Regions from separate parts of the Virgibacillus sp. FSP13 genome, predicted to be linked through region 2. Evidence: a T-box and tRNA genes for the amino acid it is inferred to sense, from the RefSeq annotation. Region 2 holds a T-box; the other holds one or more tRNA genes.
The links. The T-box of region 2 lies ahead of pheS (phenylalanine--tRNA ligase subunit alpha). A T-box ahead of a tRNA ligase gene usually reads a tRNA of that ligase, here a tRNA-Phe.
Positions count from the first base shown of each region.

Region 1: it encodes a tRNA-Phe, which carries the amino acid that the T-box ahead of pheS (phenylalanine--tRNA ligase subunit alpha) is inferred to sense. The anticodon was not compared.

Region 1 covers NZ_JBSVKG010000008.1:40,039-51,731, reverse strand. Annotated here, with positions in the region: gene ACW2QC_RS09030 (ThiF family adenylyltransferase) at 1-320, opposite strand, end outside; gene ACW2QC_RS09025 (5-formyltetrahydrofolate cyclo-ligase) at 334-897, opposite strand; gene rpmG (50S ribosomal protein L33) at 988-1,137, opposite strand; gene ACW2QC_RS09015 (hypothetical protein) at 1,314-1,658, shown strand; gene ACW2QC_RS09010 (hypothetical protein) at 1,680-2,213, shown strand; gene ACW2QC_RS09005 (peptidoglycan D,D-transpeptidase FtsI family protein) at 2,337-4,403, opposite strand; gene ACW2QC_RS09000 (MFS transporter) at 4,474-5,745, opposite strand; gene sodA (superoxide dismutase SodA) at 5,868-6,479, opposite strand; gene ACW2QC_RS08990 (hypothetical protein) at 7,565-7,798, shown strand; tRNA gene ACW2QC_RS08985 (tRNA-Phe) at 7,905-7,980, opposite strand; tRNA gene ACW2QC_RS08980 (tRNA-Ser) at 8,040-8,132, opposite strand; tRNA gene ACW2QC_RS08975 (tRNA-Ile) at 8,145-8,221, opposite strand; tRNA gene ACW2QC_RS08970 (tRNA-His) at 8,231-8,306, opposite strand; tRNA gene ACW2QC_RS08965 (tRNA-Met) at 8,336-8,409, opposite strand; tRNA gene ACW2QC_RS08960 (tRNA-Asn) at 8,413-8,487, opposite strand; gene ACW2QC_RS08955 (Na/Pi cotransporter family protein) at 8,854-10,482, opposite strand; gene ACW2QC_RS08950 (NfeD family protein) at 10,677-11,309, opposite strand; gene ACW2QC_RS08945 (hypothetical protein) at 11,383-11,693, shown strand, end outside.
Region 2 covers NZ_JBSVKG010000009.1:71,586-83,278, reverse strand. Annotated here, with positions in the region: gene polX (DNA polymerase/3'-5' exonuclease PolX) at 1-1,473, opposite strand, end outside; gene ACW2QC_RS10130 (CvpA family protein) at 1,595-2,149, opposite strand; gene zapA (cell division protein ZapA) at 2,153-2,416, opposite strand; gene rnhC (ribonuclease HIII) at 2,553-3,488, shown strand; gene pheT (phenylalanine--tRNA ligase subunit beta) at 3,544-5,973, opposite strand; gene pheS (phenylalanine--tRNA ligase subunit alpha) at 5,988-7,022, opposite strand; T-box leader at 7,072-7,304, opposite strand; gene ACW2QC_RS10105 (TrmH family RNA methyltransferase) at 7,351-8,088, opposite strand; gene sspI (small acid-soluble spore protein SspI) at 8,188-8,412, shown strand; gene ACW2QC_RS10095 (hypothetical protein) at 8,764-10,353, shown strand; gene ACW2QC_RS10090 (ABC transporter permease) at 10,376-11,599, shown strand; gene ACW2QC_RS10085 (ABC transporter permease) at 11,596-11,693, shown strand, end outside.

The sequences.
Region 1 (11,693 bases), on a different contig from region 2:
ATAACATTCTCGATGATCGCTTCAATCGTGACATCACTATTTATTTTTTCCAGCTTTCTCTTTGCTGCAACTGCTTTCGGAAGCGCTTCGTATGCATCTGCTTCATCAAATAACATTTGCCGCTGTAGATTACTTAACTCTACATAATCCCTATCAACAATCCTAACTTTACCAACTCCGGCCCGTACCAGATGATTACTAATAACCGTTCCTAAGGCACCAACGCCAACTATGAGTACCGTGCTGTCCGCTAACATTTTTTGACCAGCTGCTTGGATAGGTGAAAATAATAACTGACGAGAGTAACGCTCCATATTCATCAACTAGTCCTCCCTACTTGATCAAAGTCTTCTCTGTCATAAGATGATTAACCGGAATATCGAACGACTCAGATGGAAGATGATCAACAACTTGTTGTTCACTTGTTAAAGAAATGGTTTCATTTGGGAAATCATTTAAAAAGCGATCATAATATCCTCCACCAAACCCAATCCGAAATCCATTTTTATCAAACAGTATCCCCGGAACAATTAACAATTCAATTTGCTTTTTTTCCACCCTCAATGTTTCCTCTGGTTTTGGCTCCAATAAACTATAATAAACGGTTTCCAATTGATCATATGTATGAAATTGATAAAAGACAAGCCTCTTTTCTTTTGGTTGGCATTTCGGTACACAAACGGATTTCCCTTGCTTCCATGCAGCTTCAATTATTGGTCTTGTATTCCATTCAAATGCTTGGGATATTGTAATCCCTATCGATGTTGCCTGCTTCCAATAATCTGATGTTATCAAGTTCTCTATTAGCTTGTGTTCAATTATTTGTTTCTGTTCGTTAGACATCTGTTTCAATTGTGCGATCATAGCCTTGCGCATTTGCGATTTATCCAATGTCATACCCCCTACTTAATGAAGTATACCGTATTATTGATTAATCCCAAAAATAAAACCCTCATCAACAATGATAAGGGTTTTATCTTCGTACATTTATTTTGTTTCACGATGTAGAGTATGTTTTTTAAGACGTGGACAATATTTCATAAGCTCTATTCGCTCAGGATTCGTACGCTTGTTTTTAGTAGTAATATAATTACGATCACCAGTTTCTGTACAAGCTAATGTAATGTTTACGCGCATGATTTTTCCCTCCAAACTGTGAGACTTGCTTAATAGCATATAAAATTCACTTCAGACTTAATTATAATAGCAGATCTTTAACAATCAATCAAGGAGCAAATATAAAAAAATACCAGTTTTCTCATTGGCAATTGTATGTTATAACTAATATGGAAGATAAAATGGAGGTATCAAGGATGATTTATGTATTAATTACACTAATAGCAGTGGCTGTAATTTTGTTTGTTTTGACATTTTTTATGAATGATAAATTTGATGATCTGGAAAATCAATTTGAACAGTTTTCCATTTCAACGATGCAGGATACATATCAATTGAAGAAAAAAGTTAAAATCCTCGAGGAAGAGCTACTAACAGAGGATTTTTCAACTGATATCCAACCAACGCGAACAGAAGAAAAGAAACCACTTTTAATTCAAAAGGTCTACAACTTACATCAACAGGGGTATTCAACTGAAGCTATTTCAGAACGCACCGGGTTAAGTAGCAACGATATAAAAGCTATCTTAAACAATAATTAAACTATAAATGAGGAGAAAACCATGAAACAACCTATTCGTTCATTTTCAATCGGACTATTTACAGCTAGTCTGATTTTGTTAATTGTATTTCTGTTTATTGACGACTCTAAAAATAATACAGACGATATAGCCGCTGATGACATGATTGAAGCATTAAAAGAAGATGGTTATCGTGTCTTATCGGAATCAGAATATATATCATTATCGGTCAATGACAACGGCAAAGATACAACGGAAGAAGAAAAGGAAGAGCAACCAGCAACTGAACAAAAAGACAACGAAAAAGCTGAAAAAGAAGAGAATAAAGCAGATGACAATTCAAAAGAAGAAAAGAAAGAAAAAGAAGCTAAAAAAACATACACCATTACCATCAAATCCGGAATGGCATCTTCCGAGATTAGTAATCTATTAGTTGAAAATGATATTATTGATGACGCTGACGAATTCAGTCAGTACTTAGAAAAAGAAGGATATGCTAAAAAAGTTCAGCTTGGGAAATTTAAGGTATCAAGCGATATGAGCAATTATGAAATTGCCGAAGAAATAACGAAATAAGAATCCAGACTATAATAGCTGTTTGCAAGGGTTTTACAACCCTGATGCAAACAGCTTTTTTTCTTCGTCACAAAAAAAGGTCTATAACCCTTTACTAGAGTAATAGACCCCATGCATTTTTATTTAGTCATCTTTTGTATCTTCTTTATGCTCCTCTTTTAAGTCAAAATACGAATCAAAAATACGTTCACCAATCTTATTATTAATATGCTCCCCTATACCAGTATTCGGCACAACAATCGCAAATGCTACTTCAGGATCATCATATGGGGCATACCCAACAAGTGTTAAGTTCTCGGTATAATCACCATCAGCTGTGTTCTCTGCAGTACCCGTTTTTCCCGCTGGATTGTAGTCTTTCCCAGCAAATTCAGTATACGCAGTCCCGCCTGGTGTTTGATATGCTCGGCGGAATCCCTCTTGAACACGATCGATATATTTTTGATCCATTTGAATTCGGTTTAGTACTTCTGTATTCTCACTTTTCAATACAGGACCTAATCGATCTTCAGACGGTGCAGGTGTGCGAATTTCCTTCAAGAAATGCGGGCGAACACGATAACCATCATTTGCAATCGTTGATACATATTGTGCTAACTGCATGGTTGTGAATGTATCATACTGTCCAATCGCAAAGTCAAGTAAATTACCTGCATTTGGATTTTCTCCTTTAAACCCTGTCTCCTCATAAGGGAAATCAATCCCTGTTGATGTACCAAGTCCAAATTGACTAAAATAATTTCGCATTCTTTCAAATGGTTTTGACTCCCAATCAAACTGTAAATTTTCACCTTTCACATAATGGAAGTCACCACCCATACGCATTGCGATGTAAAACATATAGACGTTTGATGATTCTTGTAAGGCGGTAATATCGTTTACAGGTCCTAGGTCTTTCCAAGAACTTTTTGGGTCGTCACCAGCAATTTGAATTTCTCTGTCATTAAATGTTTGGCCAGGAATTATTACACCTGATTGAAAACCGGATAGGACGGTTGCACCTTTTACCGCTGATCCTGGACGGTGTACTTCATACAACGTTTTTAATGCTGCATTTGAAAACTCATGTTCTTCACGATCATAATGCTGTCCAGATACAGCTAACAGTTCTCCTGTTTTCGGCTTCATGACGACAGCCATAGCATCTTCCATGTGACGATTATCGTATGGATACTTATTTATCGTTTTCTTAAGCTCTTCACGAATAATTTTATCAACTCGTTTTTGTAGATCCATATCAATGGTTAATACTAAATCTTTTCCCCGCTGACCCTCTACAGCGACCTTCGTATCAACAACTTTTCCAGCCTTATTTGTTGTATATTCGATCTGCTCTTTTCTGCCTCTTAAGACGGATTCATATTGCTCTTCCAGTCCGCTTCTTCCAACACGATCATTCGGACTGTATCCACGTGTCAGGTAATAGTCTTCTTTTTCCTGTAAAATCCCTTGTGATTGCGAGGTTATTGTACCAAGTAAATTGCTGAATGTTTCATCATAAGGGTATTCTCGATTCCAGTCGGTTGTCGCATTAATTCCGTCGAGTTCACTTAAATGTTCAGCAACTCTAGCGTATTCTTCTGGCGTGACATTTTCATTTTTTACAATTTGGGGAGTTAGGGTTAATGCCTTATCTAATTCTTTTTTGATGAGAATAACTTCCAATTGTTCTTCCGTAAGGTCATTAACCTCTTCTTTTTTTATTCGTTTTAATATCGTCTTATACTGTTTTGCTGGTTCCATGTCTTCAGCTTCTTGTTTACTTAATCGCTTTTTCGCTTCTTCTTCATGGTTTAAATACCAGTATTCCTTCTTATCCCGTAATGTTATAGTATCTAATTTTTCTTCTTTATTCTTTTCGTTATACATAGAAATATACGTTGACAGCTTTTCTGCTACATCTAACCGGTCTTTTGCTTGTACTCCTTTTGGCGGTGTATAGGTGATGGAATACAATGGTTTATTGTCCACAATTACATTATGGTAACGGTCATAGATTTTCCCACGAGGTACTGGTATTTTTGTGGTATCCTTAATTGTCCGATCAATTTCTTCTTGGAAGCTTTCCCCGTTTAAAATTTGAACCACACCCAATTGAAGAATCAGGACAGAAAACATTAAAAATACAACAAAAAATAATATATTCAAACGAAAGGGAAGCTGTCGTTTTTTCTTTTTTTTCTTTACCATTTTCCTCCCCCATTTTTCTGTAAACATTTCCTCTTATTATATCATCTTTTGAAGCAGAATCTAACATGTTTTAACGATTTTTTTCATCTGTCAGCTGCTCTTTTATCGGAACTTCTTTTTTACGGGAACTACCTAAGTAAATATCCTTAACGAAAAAATAAATAAACAAATGTCCCGTGCCTAATACGACCAAAAGTATCGGTATAATTTTTTCTGCCGGAAACAGCGAAACGGTGATAAGAAAGATCGAAATTGATGCAACTCGACCAATATTGACAAAGAGTTCACGAACAACAATATATTCTACCCGTAAGTCCTTTGCCTTCCATGCCTTGCCAATCACATCATATGTTAACGAAGCATATGGGACATTGATTATTGGATAAGCAATACCGATTACAACGGCATAGATGATCAGGTTCACATAACTGATCTTGAACAGAATAATGTATATCGAAAAGTAAAGAATTACCCCTCCAAGCAAGATTGCCTTCTTTCGCAATGAAGGTTTAATGTATTTTGTGGCGATAAAATAAAATACAAAAGACAACCCAGATAGACACAAATTAAACATACCTAAAGAAAATTCACTTTTGGTAACGAGGAACACCCAAATGGAAATAACGAACAAAAATATCCCTTCACGTAAACCTTGGAATACATGAGCATGTAAAATTTTTCGCCAATTTTTATTGTGATGACGTTCAATAAAAATCCTTTTAAAATGAAAATCTCCTTCTGCTTGTCGGCGTTTTAATGCGAAACTGCAAGCAACTGCACAAATAAATAATATAAACGAAATCGTGAATATAGTCGTATATCCAACATTGGCGGTCATTTTCGCAATAATAAAACCAGCTAATACAGGACCGACCATTCCACCAAACGATTGCAAAACCCCTAGAAATCCATTAAAGAAATCCCGTGTTTCCGGTTCAGTGATCTCAAAGGTTAATACATTATAGGCAAGCCAGTAAAACCCATAACCAATACCAAGTACGCTTCCTAACAAAAAGTTGTAAGTGGAGGCTTTTTCAGCAATGATTAAAACACTCAAAAAAAATAGAGATAAAAAAATTACCCCCAAACGTAAAACGATAACACGATCAATCTTTTTCGCTATTCGCCCAGCAAGGATAAACATGACTGGTTGGAACAAATAAATACCCAAGTTATACATGGCGATTGTGATATAATCCCCGGATTGTTTCCAAAGGTAAATGTTGACAAAAGTGTTGGAAAGAAAAATCCCTAAAGAATAGAGTCCTCCAATCACCAATAAAAAGATTAAATCCCGATTTATATCTACTTTTCCTGTTATGTTTTCTAGACTTTTTAGCATGATTTTAAGCTCCTTTTGTATATCTAATAGTTTGAGCAAATCATCATCAGATATGCAAAAGGATTACCAATGAAAACATAAAAAAACGCGGGAAACATTGATCCCGCGTTTTTTATGTTTATTTATTTAGCTTCATTATAATTTTTTGCTACTTCATCCCAGTTAACAACGTTCCAGAATGCTGAAACATATTCAGGACGTTTGTTTTGATATTTAAGATAATAAGCATGCTCCCAAACATCAAGGCCTAGAATAGGTGTTTTACCTTCCATTAAAGGTGAATCTTGGTTAGGCGTGCTTGTAACTTCAAGTGCACCATTATTAACAACTAACCATGCCCATCCAGATCCGAAACGACCTTTTGCAGCTGTTTCAAATTCTTCCTTAAACTTATCAAGGCTACCAAATGTACCATTTATTTTGTCAGCTAATTCACCTGATGGTTCGCCACCACCATTTGGTGATAATACTTTCCAGAATAAGCTATGGTTCGCATGGCCACCACCATTATTACGTACAGCAGTGCGAATATTTTCAGGTACAGCATCTAGGTTGCTTACAAGATCTTCTAGTGATTTATCTTGAAGATCAGCTTGTCCTTCAAGTGCACCATTAAGTTTTGTAACATAAGTATTATGATGCTTCGTATGATGGATGTTCATTGTTTCCTTATCAATTGTTGGTTCTAAAGCATCGTATGCATAAGGTAATTCTGGTAATTCAAATTTAGCCATTACTAAACGTCCTCCTTCATAATTATGTTAAAAAAGGATAGAATATTCACCCTTTTAATGCAAGATTATCAAAGCTTTATCGTACATGCAAATTATATGCATATTTTTACAATACAATCGTGATAATCAACTTGATCACATATTAAATAATACCCGATTGAAAAAAAATAAAACATCCGAATGAAAAACTTTGATCTCCTTGTTGCTTCGATCATTGGAAAACCTATGTATATTTTAACTCAACTTTCGCACCAATAAAATAATATCAAACAGTTAGCTGGGGCAAACTTGGAACGTTTCTAATAATTGCCTTGATAACCTTGGTAAACATAAAGACTGTTTTCTAAAAGATTGGGACTGCGATTATTCGCCCCTTTGAAAGCATTTGTTGTTTTATATAAAAAATGCGAGGTAACTAAGAAATTGCTCCCTCGCCGTTCCGGAAATACACTGGTATTGCATTTACTACCATTGACTGTAGTAGTACGTGTCCTACCAAGCCACATTCTATCGCTTCACTAGTCCGGGTGAGTGGAGGGTGGTGACTCCTCGAAAAAGAAAAGCACTTTTTCTTCGTGCGATGTATCGCTGACGAAGCCTTCCTTGTCCTGCGGGAACAGCACGTGTCCGAAGACCCCGGAGTGGTTTTCTCGAGGCAGGTTAAATACGCGACGTCCTGTCGCAACACCTGCACTAGCACGTCCTGTGCGTCGAAGGCTGAGGCCGTGCCCGCGGAAAGCATCCACCCGGAACGATCCCGGACGGCAGGAAATGCGCGTACTTATAGAAAAAGAGCCCAGCAGTCGCAGTTTGTTTAAATGCGATTGATCCAAAGTCAACTTAAGCAGTGAATCTTCATCCTTCCTCATTTTATCAAGGCCTATTTGTCCATTTGAAGCTGCAAAAGTTGAGTTTTAACTAATAAAAGCGATTATTGGTTCTTTTAACCAGTTTATCCTATAATGGAATGATAATGAATGCAAAACAAAAACCTGCTAAGATGGTCTACTATAGCATGGAAATTGAATAGGAAAAAGCCTTAGACCAACTTTTTCCCTATAAATATATAAAGAGGAGTTTTTACCGTGTTAATAAAAAATGCTGGTACGCTCAGCCAGAAATATTTCCAATCCTACTTTCAATTAACGATGAATTCTCAACATTGTAATGCTGACCAAGCTAAGAAAATTATCTTTGACCGTTTTTTTGATGGTAATACAAAAAAACTTGGTGTCACTTCATACCAAAATTTCATAAATGCGTATAAACAGAGTAAAAAACCACACCTAGAATTTCGGATGAATAATCATAACATTTGAGTGTTAAGTTGTTGTATTTTAAGCAGAGAATATAACTATTTGCTAAAATTTATAAATAAAAAAACAAGCATCAAGTAGCTTGTTAGTAATATTATTAATTATAAAATGGTGGCTCCGGACGGAATCGAACCGCCGACACACGGATTTTCAGTCCGTTGCTCTACCGACTGAGCTACAAAGCCATATGATTTTTTAAATATTATATTATCCTCGTATTTCATCTCTGGCATTAAAATATGTATGGAGGAGGTAGAGGGATTCGAACCCCCGCGCGGTTTGACCCGCCTGTCGGTTTTCAAGACCGATCCCTTCAGCCAGACTTGGGTATACCTCCGTAAGCTTTTTATGGTGGACCCTGCAGGATTCGAACCTGCGACCGATCGGTTATGAGCCGATAGCTCTAACCAACTGAGCTAAGGGTCCTAAAATTTATGGGGCGACCGGTGGGGATCGAACCCACGGATGCCGGAGCCACAATCCGGTGCGTTAACCACTTCGCCACGACCGCCATTTAGGCTTTTTGTTTTATAACTATAGTAGCGGCGGAGGGGATCGAACCCCCGACCTCACGGGTATGAACCGTACGCTCTCGCCAGCTGAGCTACACCGCCATATGGCTCCACAGGTAGGATTCGAACCTACGACCGATCGGTTAACAGCCGATAGCTCTACCACTGAGCTACTGTGGAATTATCTAATATAGTATTTCATTGTAGAACAATCCAACAAGGATGTGTTCGTCATGTTGCAAGTTTCATCAGGAGGTAAACACTCCCTCGCATGACCTACTTTGAAGTAATTCAAGGATGTTACGGTCAAGCTACTGTGGAATTATCTAACAAATCCCTGTCGTTTTTTATCAGCGACGAATAATAATTTACCATATCCGACAGAATCTGTCAATCATTCGATCAAAACTTTTTTCAAAATATCTTATGTAACTCGTTGTTACTTTTAACGGAAACAACAATAAATACTATAGCATTTTCATTTATAGTTTTCAATACAAATCTTAAAAATTTTTATTTGGCAGGGATATTCCCTGCCAAACTTCGCTACGATTCACCAAGAACCTCTTCCGCAATATTCACAGCATGATCGCCGATTCGTTCTAAATTACTAATAATATCAACAAACACAATACCTGCCGATCCATTACACAAACCTTCATTCATGCGAATAATGTGCTTTTTGCGATACTTTCGTTCCATTTTATCGATTTGATCTTCTTTTTGCGCAACAGCTAACGCTTCTTGCCGATCCATTTGATCAAGTGCTTTAACAGCTTGCTTAACCGTTAAAATCGTTAAATCAAACATATTGTTCAGATCTTCTTTGGCTTGATCCGTTAACTCGACTTTATTTGAAATCTTATAATCAATTAATTCTATAATATTCTCGAAATGATCGCCAATCCGTTCAATATCACGTACTGAATCCATTAATGCAGTATGCTTGGCACTTTCTAGTTCTGATAACGAACCAGATGATACTTCCACAAGATAATCGGTAATTTTGCGATCCAAATTATTCAATGCACCTTCCACTTGCATCGCCATTTCCGAATGTTTTTGCTGTTGTGTAAACAAGTACTGATTCGTTTCTTCTAACCCGATACAAGCATACTCTCCCATGCGAATAACCTCTGCCTTTGCCTGTTCAAGCGCGAGTGCAGATGATTGCTGAATAAATATAGGATCTAAGTGCTTTGGTTTATATTCAATTGTAACGTCCTCACCAGGAATTATTTTCGTCACAATCCACGCTAATCCAGCAATAAATGGAAATTGAAGTACCGTATTGGCAATGTTAAAACTACCATGTGCGAAAGCTAATGTCATTTCCGGATTCAAATGAAACTGTCCTTGTAAATAATAAACAAAGTGAGTAAATAAATCCAATCCAACAATAAATATTGCTGCACCTACTAAATTAAAAATCACGTGTGTAAAAGCTGCACGTTTAGCCGCGACACTTGCACCAATCGATGCTAATATCGCTGTAATTGTTGTTCCAATATTGTCACCAAAAAGGACAGGTATTGCTGCTTGTAAATCGATTGCTCCTTCTGAAAACAATCCCTGCAAAATTCCAATCGTCGCACTCGAACTCTGAACGATAACCGTAAACAATGTTCCAATAATGACGCCAAGTACTGGATTTGAACTCATTTCTACCGTCAGTTCATGAAATGACTCCAGTCCTCTCAATGGTGACATACCACTGCTCATCAATTCGAGTCCAAAAAATAAAGCGCCAAAGCCAAAGATAGTTTGTCCGATCGAATTAACTTTCTGATTTTTGAAGAAGAATAAGAGGAAACATCCAACTGCAATAATTGGTAATGCATATTCACCTAAATCAATACCGATAATAAATGCTGTAACAGTTGTTCCAATATTTGCACCCATAATGACACCGATAGCTTGTCTCAGTGTCATAAAACCTGCATTTACAAGCCCAACGGTTAGTACGGTTGTGCCTGAACTACTTTGAATAAGTATCGTTACAATCATACCCGCAAGTACACCTAGAAAAGGATTACTTGTCGTTTTATCAAGAATATCTCGCAACCGTTCACCCGCAGTTTTTTGTAATCCTTCTCCCATAAATTTTATTCCGAGCAGGAAAATACCCAAACCGCCAAAAAACTCAAAAAGAAGTGTTTGTAAATCGATACCCAATGGTTTTACCGCCCCTTCACATTGTTGAATTATGTCATACCTTTTTCATTATTAGCCACGCCCTCACGTTTTGTAAATACTTATTCTACATTCTTAACAATAAATTTACATTCTATTTTCTACAATGGCACTTCCCAAGAGAGCGTAAAAAAAATAATTCTCTTGAATCTTGATGATTCAAAGAGAATTATCATTTAGTTCGTTATTATTTCGACTAGTATTCGTGTGCCATCTACTTCTACAACACGCACGGTACTGCCTCTAGGAATCCATTGTCCATTAGATATTGCACTATAGTTCTTGTTGTTAATCCGTACCGTCCCAACTGGGCGCAAATCGTTTAACGTTATCCCTTGTTGGTTTAGTAAATTTTCATATTCCTCATTCATCGTGTTATAGCCAGCTTCCTTTGTTAACCGGTCCCTCAATGTGATTTTTGTCCACATGTCACGATGTTTAAACACCTTTAGAAATAGCAGAGAAGAAAACCCACCCACAAGAACACCGATTACAGCATACAAACCGACAGATAAACTTGGTGCCGCCAACGCGACAGATGTTAACATGCTCGCAAGTCCTAACGTAGCAAGTGTACCATCATTTAATAACTTCCCATCAATGATGATAAGTAATAATCCGATAAAATAAATAATAAGCATAATAATAAACAAGCTTGTGTCCAAATAGGCCGAAAAATAAACAACGATAAATCCAATTCCAAGTATCCCAAAGAAACCACGCATGTTAACCAAAATTTCACCAATCAAAAATAAAGTTCCTAGTCCAGTTATAACAAATCCAATCCAATCGGAAGAAAAAATATCCATAAATCCCCCTCCTCCCTATTACTTTTATATACGTTTTATGCTCGCTGTTTGTTTCACAAAAGGAGAAATGAATATGAACTTTTTTAAAAAAAGCGGAATTTATTTATTCATTATATTAATAATAGTGAGTATTTATACTGATTTGACTAATGGTTCACTACTACCGTCAAACAACAATACCATACCAGAAAAACAAACAGAATCAACTAACACTAGGAAATTTGAGATCATGAAGGTAAAAGTGCGGGCAGGTGATACCGTACTATCGATTGTCGAAGAAATTAACGATTCACTTCCGGCGTTTGATATTAACCAGATCTTTGAAGATTTCCAATTAATTAATCATACAGACCCACATAAACTGATTATTGGAGGTTATTACTA
Region 2 (11,693 bases):
ACTTGCATGTTCAATTAATTTATCGATATCAATAGCATAACCATCACGTCTGCCGATCAATCTACCAGTTGGATGAGCAATCAATGAAACGTATGGATTTTCCAATGCGGTATATAACCGCGCCATAATTTTTTCTTTGGACTGGCTGAAGCTAGAATGAATAGCACCAATAACGAAGTCCATTTCTTGCAAAAATTCATCGCTAAAATCTAATGTCGCATCAGGCAGAATGTCCATTTCAACTCCGGCAAAAATATGAATATCTCCGTATTTTTCGTTTAATCTCGCAATTTCTTCTCGTTGCTTTCGTAGTTTTGTCTCATTTAAACCATTCGCCACACGCAAAAATTTAGAGTGATCAGTAATCGCAATATAGTCATATCCTTTTGCTCGGGCTTGATTCACCATTTCTTCTATCGATTGAGCCCCATCACTCCATGTCGTATGCATATGCAAATCACCGCGAATATCCGTTAATTGAACAAGGTCCATATCTTTCTTAAAGGCATCAACCTCACCGGTATTCTCTCTGACTTCGGGGGGAATGTACGTCAATCCGAAATGCCGAAAAAATTGCTCTTCCGTTTTAAACGTCAAAATTTCGCCTGTTTCATCAAGTTCAATCCCATATTCATTGATTTTTTCACCACGGGATTTTGCTAATTGTCTCATAGCAACATTATGATCCTTTGACCCAGTAAAATGGTGAAGGGTTGACGCAAATTCCTCTGGTTTCACAATTCGAAAATCTACATTTATATCAAAAACATCATCAATCGTAACCGATACTTTAGTTTCCCCACTTGCTATTACATCTTTAATATTGTCGATTTCCAACAGTGCATCCCTAACTTCAAGTGGTTTCATCGTTGCAATAATAAAATCTAAATCCTTGATTGTTTCACGCATGCGACGTAAACTCCCAGCTTGCGAAAATGTTTCGATCGCTGGGATCTCTTTTAATCGTGCTTCCATTTGTTCAGCAAGTGGCAGCATTGTTGCTATTGGCAACCGTTCTGGGCGATTATTTGCGTCTTCTAACACTTGTATAATTTTTTCAACTGACTTTTTACCAAATCCAGCAAGCTGTTCTACCTGTCCACTAACACAAGCTTCTTTTAATGAGTCAGCATCCGATACACCAAGTTGCTGGTACAATTTAGCCAGTTTCTTACCACCGAGGCCAGGCAAGTTTAATAGCGGTATTAGTCCATTCGGAACCTCTTTTTCCAATTGGTGTAGTGTTACGGATTCTCCGTGCTCTAGAAATTCAGTAATAACATCGCCCGTACCTTTACCAATACCTTTTATTTTCGTGAAGTCATCTATTTCAGTTAATGATCGATCATCTCGTTCAAGAGCTTGTGCCGCTTTTCTATAGGCAGAAATCTTAAACGGATTTTCCCCTTTTAATTCTAAATAGACCGCTATTTCTTCAAGTAGCTTCAATACATCTTTTTTATTCTTTGTCATGTTCAATTTCACCTGCTTTACTCGTTCATCGATGCAAAAAGACTGATTCATTTAAGGTTATACCTATTGTACATGAGACACAAATGGATACCCTAGTATTTTGAATCAGCCTCTTTATCGTCTAAAAATCAAACAAACTTTCTATGTGTGTAAACCACAAATCTTTTAATTGCTCAGATAATATTGGTGTATGTTCAATAATCAGTTGTGCAATAAATGAATTACTTATCCAAGATTGCACATTGCCAACAGGAGTTAGGGCTAATATATACAATATGATAAACAGTAGCAAATATATTTCTAAAAACCCCAAAACCGCACCCAATATACGATTAACGGAATGCAATATTGGTAATTCGGCTACAAAATCGAGCATGGAGGCAATAATTTGTAAAATGATTTTTACCGCGAAAAAGATAATAGCAAAGGCGATTGCGTTGTAAAAAGCAACTTCAAGTGGCAGCGATTGTAAAAAAACAGCCCATGAACTGTCTCCAGAAAGTTCTGGATATGGTATCCAAAGCGCTAATTTTGATGCTAAATCATCATAATAAATGATCGCAACAATAAATGATACAATAAAGCCAATTAGATGAAATGCTTGTAAAATGAAACCTCTTTTTAACCCGATTAAAAAACCAAAAAGTAATAATATTATTAAAATGAAATCGACCATATGTTACTTATCCTCTTTCTTATTTATTGAACCTAACAGTTTAGCGTAGTCTTCTTTTAATTTTAAATAATCATTCATTGAATTAACTGCTGTTAAAACAGCTAATTTAGTCGTATCCAAATCTTTATTGGCTGCTTGGATTTCATGCATTTTTTGATCCACTAAACTAGCAACAAGACGGACATGGTGTGCTGGTTCGGTCCCAACAATTGTATATGATTTATTATGTATTTCTACCGTTATTCGTGTTTTATCATTCTGGGTCACACGGCTACCCCCTCGGAAAAAATTATTCACTTTATCTTAACATGAAGAATGCATTTAGGAAACTAAAGAATAAACCTTTTTAAAATGTTAAATCCTTTGCTATAGTGATTATAAGCAATGGAATGGAGAGATAAATATGCCACAAAGCGTACACGTTATTCCGCTTACAACTATTAAAGAAATGCAGCAATATTACGCAAGCTCAGTTACCGCTTCACCACAAGGAGCTATCTTTCGGGCTAAAACATCGAATGCAGTTATAACCGCTTACCGGTCTGGAAAGGTCCTTTTTCAGGGCAAAAATCCGGAAATTGAATCAGCAAAATGGACGAAAGACAATGGAGAGGAATCTGCAAAAAAGAAGAAGCCTGTTACTAATTCAGCCCACAAAAACTCACCACCAACTAGTCTATTTGTAGCTTCCCATATTGGGTCAGACGAGGCTGGAACAGGTGACTATTTTGGTCCAATAACCGTAGCATGTGCGGCTGTTCATGCAAATCAAATTGAGAAATTAAAACAAATTGGCGTCCAAGACTCTAAAAATCTAACCGATAAGACAATTAAACGAATAGCAAAAGAAATAATGAAACTTGATATTACCTATTCACTGTTAGTATTGCGTAATGAAAAATATAACGCATTGAAAAACAAAGGTTGGTCACAAGGGAAAATGAAAGCGATGCTCCATCATCATGCTATTCAAAATGTATTGGAGAAAGTTGACGAATTGAAATTTGAAGGAATCTTGATCGATCAGTTTTGTGAACCCAGCCTGTATAAGAAGTATATTGCCAGTGAACAAGAAAAAATTACGGATAAGACATATTTCATGACGAAAGCTGAGAGCTATTCTATTGCAGTTGCCGCTGGATCAATTATCGCTCGAACCAGTTTTTTAAATGAAATGGATAAACTATCTGATAAACTTGACATAACATTACCAAAAGGTGCTTCTAATCATGTTGACCAAGTAATTGCAAAAATAATAAACAAAAAAGGACACGATATACTAACGACTTGTGCCAAAACACATTTTGTTAATACAAAGAAAGCAGAAAAGTATTTATAATTTAGTTAAATAAAACCTGGTATGGGCGGTGAATAGCCCATACCAGGTTTATTTTTTACGACCTCACATATGCATGACATGTTTCATTAACTGCTGCAACAATTGCTTGATAGGATTCTTCTACTTCTTCATCTTTCAATGTTCGTTCAGGGTCCTGATAAAGCAACCGATATGCAACTGATTTTTTCCCATCTGGTAAATGTTCTCCTGTATAAACGTCAAAGATTTGAATATCTTTCACCAAATCTTTATCTGTCTCCTGGATCACGTTTACAACATCACCCGCTTGTACATCTTCATCCAGTACAAAAGCAATGTCACGGACGATTGATGGATATTTTGGTATTGATTGATAGCTTGGATTGTTGTCATATTCATTAAATACTTGATCCATATTGATATCAAATACATATGTTTCATTTAAATCCATTTGTTTTTCTTGTGATGGATGAAGTTGACCAATAAATCCAACCACATTGTTATTCATGACAATTTTCGCACATCGACCAGGATGCATATCAGGTAATTTTGCTTGTTCAAAAGAAACTGGAACTTCTAAGAAATTAAACAGACCTTCAACAATTCCTTTTACCACATAAAAATCAACTAATTTCTTTTCTTGCTGCCATTCGTGCTCCTCCCAAAGGCCAGATAACACACCAGCTAAACGTAATTTTTCATCTGGTTGTTTCGTCGTTTCTTGCTCGTTCGAGATAAAGATCGAGCCAAGTTCAAAATACGCAATATCTGTCTGGTTTCTAGCAAGGTTATACGATACTGTCTGTAATAACTCAGGAAGTACACTTAAACGCAAATACTTATGATCTCCACTCATCGGCATGGCCAGCTTGACTGGTGACAAATTATCATTTCTAACTTCTGGACTAATTAATTTCGAAACATAATCATCACTAGTCAAGGAATACGTAATCGTCTCCATCAGGCCAGCACCTTGCATAAAATTTTTAACTTGTCGCTTTAGCCATTGACGTTCTGTTAGTGCACCAGCTTGTGAGGCCCCAGCTGGTAATGTGAATGGCAAGTTATCATACCCATAAATTCGTGCTACTTCTTCAAGCATATCTTCAAAAATAGAAATATCTCCGCGACGAGTAGGTATATTTACATGGAAATGGTCATTTTGTTGATCATATGAAAAACGTAATTTCGTTAAAATGTTTGCAATTTCTTCCGTTGTAATCGTTGTACCTAGTCGTTTGTTTATTTCATCCGTATTAATAGCAACTTCCTTTTCCGAATGATCTAGCTCGTCAACAACTACTGGATTATTTAACACAGTCCCACCTGCATATGTTTCTAAAAGCTGACATGCTCGGATACCTGCGCGTTTCACACGATTTGGGTCAATACCTTTTTCATAGCGTGTGCTAGACTCACTACGTAACCCTGTCTCTTTTACAGTTCTCCTGACTGACGAAGGGGCGAAATATGCCGCTTCTAATAAAATCGTTTTCGTTTCTTCGTGCACTTCTGTGTTTGCACCACCCATTACTCCGGCAAGAGCAACTGGTTCTTTTCCATTGGTGATGACCAAATTTTCAGGTGATAATTTACGTTCTTGTTCATCTAGTGTCACAATTGTCTCATTTTCAGCTGCACGTCGAACGACAATCTCATTTGAATCCAAACGATCATAATCAAAGGCATGTAATGGTTGACCATATTCAAGCAATACATAATTCGTGATATCAACTACATTATTGATCGGTCGGATCCCTGCTGCCATTAAATAATTGCGCATCCAGATTGGTGATGATTGAATTTGCACGTCTTTCACGATAAACGCTCCATAGAAGGGATTCAATTCCTTATCTTCTACTTTAACCGAAACATAATCATCAGCATGTTCGTCTGCTTGATTAACTTTTTCTTCCGGCAAATGAATTGGCTTATCCAAAATGGCCGCTACTTCATAAGCAACTCCTAACATGCTTAGACAATCTGCCCTGTTAGGTGTCAGTCCTAAATCTAAAATAGCATCATCAAGATTTAAAAGTGGTGTAACATCCTGACCGATTTCTAGATGATTTTGGAAAACAAATATTCCATCTGCCACATCTTTAGGAACGTACTTCTCCTGAATTCCCAGTTCTTGTAATGAACAAATCATGCCATTCGATTCAATGCCACGCAATTTTACTTTTTTAATTTTGAAATTCCCAGGCAAAACCGCTCCAGGCTTTGCAACTGCTACCTTTTGTCCTTGTTGAATATTTGGTGCACCACAAATAATTTGCAGCAATTCGTCTTCACCTACATCAACTTGACAGAGATTTAACTTATCTGCGTTTGGATGTTTAGCACATTCTTTCACATACCCAACAACTACATCCTTGCTTTGTTCAGCGACATATTCAATGCCTTCCACTTCAATACCGCTTTTCGTTATTTTCTCTGCAAGTTCTTCCGGTGTATTATTTTCGATATCTACATAATTTTTCAACCAATTTAATGAAACTAACACAGCTTTATACCTCCCTATGCATTATGATATTGTTTTAAGAATCGTTTGTCGTTCGTGTAAAATTGACGGATATCATCAATTCCATATTTCAGCATTGCAATTCGTTCCGGTCCCATACCGAACGCGAAACCAGTGTATACGTTTGGATCATATCCTGCCATTTCCAGCACATTTGGATGAACCATACCAGCACCTAAAATTTCAATCCATCCAGTGCCTTTACAAACGGAACATCCCGCACCATGACAAACTTTACAGGAAATATCCATTTCTACAGATGGTTCCGTAAACGGGAAAAAGCTTGGACGTAGGCGAATTTCTCTATCTTCCCCAAACATTTTTTTAGCAAAAACATCTAAAATCCCCTTTAGATCACTCATCCGTACATCTTTATCAACATATAGTCCTTCAATTTGGGTAAATTGATGGGAGTGTGTTGCATCATCCGTATCGCGTCGATAAACCTTACCTGGACATATCATTTTAACCGATTTTTTTCCTTCATATGCCCGCATTGTTCGTGCCTGCACCGGTGACGTATGGGTTCTTAATAATAATTCGTTTGTGATATAAAATGTGTCTTGCATATCGCGAGCAGGATGATCTTTTGGTAAATTTAATGCTTCAAAGTTAAAATAATCCGTCTCTACTTCCGGACCTTCCCTTACTTCAAATCCCATACCAATAAATAAATCTTCAATTTCCTCAATGAGGTTGGTTAATAAATGTGGACCGCCAACTTGAACAGGACGACCTGGCAATGTCACATCAATTGTTTCTTTTTCTAGTTGTTGTTCTAGGGCTTGTTGTTCAAGTGTCTCACTTTTTTGTTCAATTGCCTCCGTGATTGATTCACGAACACGGTTGGCAATTTCCCCTACCACCGGACGTTCTTCCTTGGATAGTTTACCCATACCTTTTAAGATCCCTGTAATCGATCCTTTTTTCCCTAAATAAGCAACACGAATGGCTTGAAGTTCCTTGCTGTCACTCGTGTCAGCAATACGTGCTAGTGCTTCTGTTTGTAACGCCTCTAATTGTTCCTTCATTGAACAAACCTCCTTTTTAATAGCAAAAACAAAAAAGCCTTCATCCACAAAAAGGGACGAGGCTTTAAATTCGCGGTACCACCCTTGTTGACACAATACTGCTGTGTCCAACTTAAGCTTGATAACGGATAAGATCCGGTACACCTTTACTTGAGAACAAGGTCCAAGTGTCAGCTCCAGAGTGAAACATTAACAAGTAAACAGTAGAAATGCTTTCAGTCCTAGACATTTCCTCCCTAAAACCGTTTTTCTCTTGTTAACAGGCTCTTTCATAGCATCATTTACAAATTTCTTTTATTATAGATAAAATTTATGGATGTTGCAATGATTAACCCTTAATATAATACATCAATATTCCCGCTGCAACACTAGCGTTTAAGGATTCCGCCTTTCCATAGATCGGGATTTTAACACAAATATCTGCCAATCCCAGCACATCTTCATGAATACCTGATCCTTCATTCCCAATGATTAATGCCGTTTTCTTACTAGGTTTTATTTCTAAATAAGAAGATGAATTAGTTAAAGCAGATGCCCAAACCGTGAAACCATCCTTTTTTAATTGGGAAATTTTCGTTAAAAGGTTCGCCTGAAAAATGGGAATATGAAATAACGACCCTTGTGTAGAACGAACCACTTTATCATTATACATATCAACTGTATTATCACCTAATATAACAGCATCAAACCCTGCCGCATCTGCAGTTCGGATCATTGTTCCCAAATTTCCTGGATCCTGTATAGCATCTAGAATCAACACTTGTTCAAACATTTCTTGATTGTAATTTTTCATTTTTACTACCGCTGCAATTCCTTGTGGTGTTTTCGTGTTTGAAATATGGTTGAAAACAAGCGAACTTACAATAACAATAGGATATCCCTCTGCAAACTCAGGCACATCTATCCCCTCTTGCAGAATGATTTCCTTTATCTCCCAGTCACTTGAATGTACTTCTTCTACCAAATGAAAACCTTCAATTAAAAATGTTTTTAATTGAATTCGATCTTTTTTCTTTTTCAATTTATTCCAAAGTTTGACTTTATCATTTTGCACCGACGTTATCATTCCATCGCATCCTTCATTTATTGTATGTTAATCATACATATTTCACCATAAATCGGTCAAACTATCCATAATCCTATATGAAATAAAGGGGTGAAATGATTGGATTTAAATTTACGGAAAGCTATATTAACGAATATCGCTAAAAATGATCAAGAGCAATTAGAAGCCACAATCGTTGATGCCATTCAGAATGGCGAAGAAAAAATGCTTCCTGGTTTAGGTGTTCTTTTTGAATTAATCTGGAAACATTCGGACCAACAAGAAAAACAGGAAATGGTTGATGCTTTGGAACAAGGTGTTAAAAACGCAACCACTACTGGTTAATATGGTGTTTATACAATGGTAGATGCACAATCAAGCATCTATCATTTTTTTATCAAAATAAATAATTAGTCCTGCAAATATCCTTCGCAATCTAAAATCCCTCAAAAATTATCGGCTACCTTAAACTTAGTTTCCAATAAATTACTAAATAGTAGACATAAAGAATTAGCTTATCATTTTTAACCCAAAACAAAACACCACCTTAAGACCTAGTTAGTTTTTATAAAAACATGGAACAATTTGACCAATTTTTTCAGGAATGATATATAATTATTCATACATTATTGTTATAGGCTAAGTACTTAATAATAAAATAGTAAGAGGGTAAAGAAAGCGAGGGGGAGTTTGTACATGGATGAAACGTACAATTCAGAGGAAGCAAAGAAAGGATTTTCCAAAAAGATTATTGCAATAATCGTTGCAGCATTACTAGTAGTTGGTGGCGGTGTGACCGCTTACGTATTAATCACTGGTTCTGACAAAGCACAATACTTTACAGCTGAGAAAAACACAATCGAATTTATGAAAGAAAGAATCAATGAACGATATCAGTCAGAATTTGATTGGCGAAAACAAACAGAAGAAAATCCAACCGAAGCAGCAGTCGAATTATCAGCTAATTATAACGACCCAACTAGCGGAGGTTATGGGATGATGAATCCACAGGAAATCATTAATAATTCTTCGCTTACGCTGACAACACAAACAGACTTGCAAGAAAATAAAGTTGCGGCTGATATTCAAGCGAACTTAGGTGAAATGGAAATTGGTGATATTAACCTTTTCCTTGATGCAGATAAGGTAATGCTCGGTCTTCCTTTTCTTCAAGAAACACTACAATTAAAGGATAGAGATCTGGGTAAGTTACTACATGAAGCAGACCCAACATTCCCGAAAGACGAAACAATTGACTTTAATTCCTTTTTTGAAATGGCAAAAGGCTTACCAGAAGACGATCAGGAGTATTTAACCGAGGAATATATCACAACCATTTATGATGAAATTCCTGACGAAGCATTTGATTCATCAGATGAAACAGTAAAGGTTGACAAGGAAAGTTTTGATACGAAGAAGATTACCCTACATCTTTCAGAGCAAAAGGTAAAAGATATCCTCTCAACAACCTTGAAAAAAGCAAAAGACGATAAACGGTTAAAAAAGATTATCACAGAGCAAATGGAAATACAACAATTCGGTTTAAGCTCAGAATTTGCTGGCGTGGACATTGATCAAGAAATCAAAAACTTTGAAAAAGGACTTGATGAAGCAATCAAAGGATTAAAAGACGCCCATATTCCTAAAGGATTAACATCAATTATTTGGGTTAAAAATGATTTGATTGTAAAAAGAGATTTCACTATCGGTGCTGGTCCAAATAAGGATGACATTGGTACCCTGACAATTACAGGTACACATTTATTAAACGATGAAACGCAAAAATTCGACTATGAGTTTACGGCGGGAGATGCAACGAATAAGGAATCCATGACCTTAACCGGTGATTTATCATGGAAAAATAATAAAGCTGACGATACTATTAAACTAGTAGCAGGTAATACAGAAATAAGTTATGATGGAACCGAGACATTAAAGGACGGTAAACGCGACTATGAACGCGTATTTTCCATAAATAGCCCAGACTCTGGAACAGGTAGCTTAAATTGGTCTGGTGTGGCAACATATGATAATGATAAAATGAACTCAGAAAACACGTTTTCAGTTGAAGCTCCAGGTATAACACAAGATATGTTCAGCCTACATGTAGCAAAAGATGCAAAAACGATTAAAAAAGTTGAAGCACCTGATGATTCTAGCGTGAAAGACCTTGGCAGTATGTCTGTAAATGAGATCATGCAATATTTTGAATCTGACGTAATGCCACAATACCAGCAATGGCTTATGGGTATTTTAGGGGCTGGTGGCGGTCTCAACGGACTTTAAGTTTTAACAAGGAAGTGGCACCATGCTGTTTATAAATCATCTATTTTTGTTTATGAAACATGACTTTAAAATACTACGGAGGAAGTGGCCATCACTTCCTCTTCTTTTGCTTTTTCCTATTGTTGTTATAACGCTATGTGCTATCATGATTGCTTCTTTTATTGACCAAGATGAAAGAGATCCTATTCAAATAGGATTAGTCGATTTGGATCAATCCAAAGAAACGCAGTTGGTTGTAAAATTAATTGAAGAATCCTCTCAGTTAGGCAACTATATTTCGATCAATGCACTATCTGAAGAGAAAGCCAACAATGATCTGGAGCAAAATAACCTTAGTGCATACATAACGTTTCCAAAAGAGTTTACTGAACATCTTTATCAAGGTAAATCTGTTACTTTACATATTACTGGAAATCCGAATAAACCAACGGAAAGCTTTGTGATTAAAGAACTCCTTGATAGTGTTTCCCGACATATCCGGGCAGCACAGGCGAATATTTTAACCATTAATTTTTTTGCAAAACAATTACCAATGGGGACTGATGAACGCAATGACATGCTATTTGACCAATTTACAAGTTTTGTCCTTTATACAATTGGCAAAGATAAAATGCTTGATGAAGAAACAGTAACCAACCAAGCAACAAATACGCCATTTCATTATTACGCACTCGCAAGCTGGTTTATCATCATAACCATCTGGTTGATTGCTTTCTATTCATTTCTAACACGTGATGATCACATACGAATAAAACAACGGATGCGTCTATATGGTGTTTCAGCGTTACAACAGCTACTGGCAAAAATCATAACAACGCTTGCTATTACTGCATTTTGTGCAGTTTTTGCTTTATATGCATTCCAGCTTTTTACAGACATTACATTATATAAAGAGGATTACGTTCGAATAGCCATCATTACGCTATTATATAGTTTTATCTTTTTAGAAGGTTTGGCACTGATCGAAACAATAATCCAAACACAGAAGTTGCGGTTACTTGTGCAATCATTGTTCACAGGATTTACATTATTAATTAGTGGAGCCATTATCCCATCATTGTATTTTCCAGCCTATTTACAAGCATACTTGCCATACAGTTTCTCTAACCAAGCTTTCCATTGGTTACAGGAAATTGTCTTAAATGAACGTTTTTATGCAGATTATCTGCCACTTTCGCTTCTAACATTGGCTGGTTTCTTTCTTTTAACGGGTGTGTCATTGTGGAAGGAGCGTGTTAATCAATGAAACCTATTATAGAGACGCGCTTGATCCATTGGAAAAAGCATTGGTTAAGCATTTTATTTTGGCTCTTGATTCCAATTGCTGCAACGATTGGAAT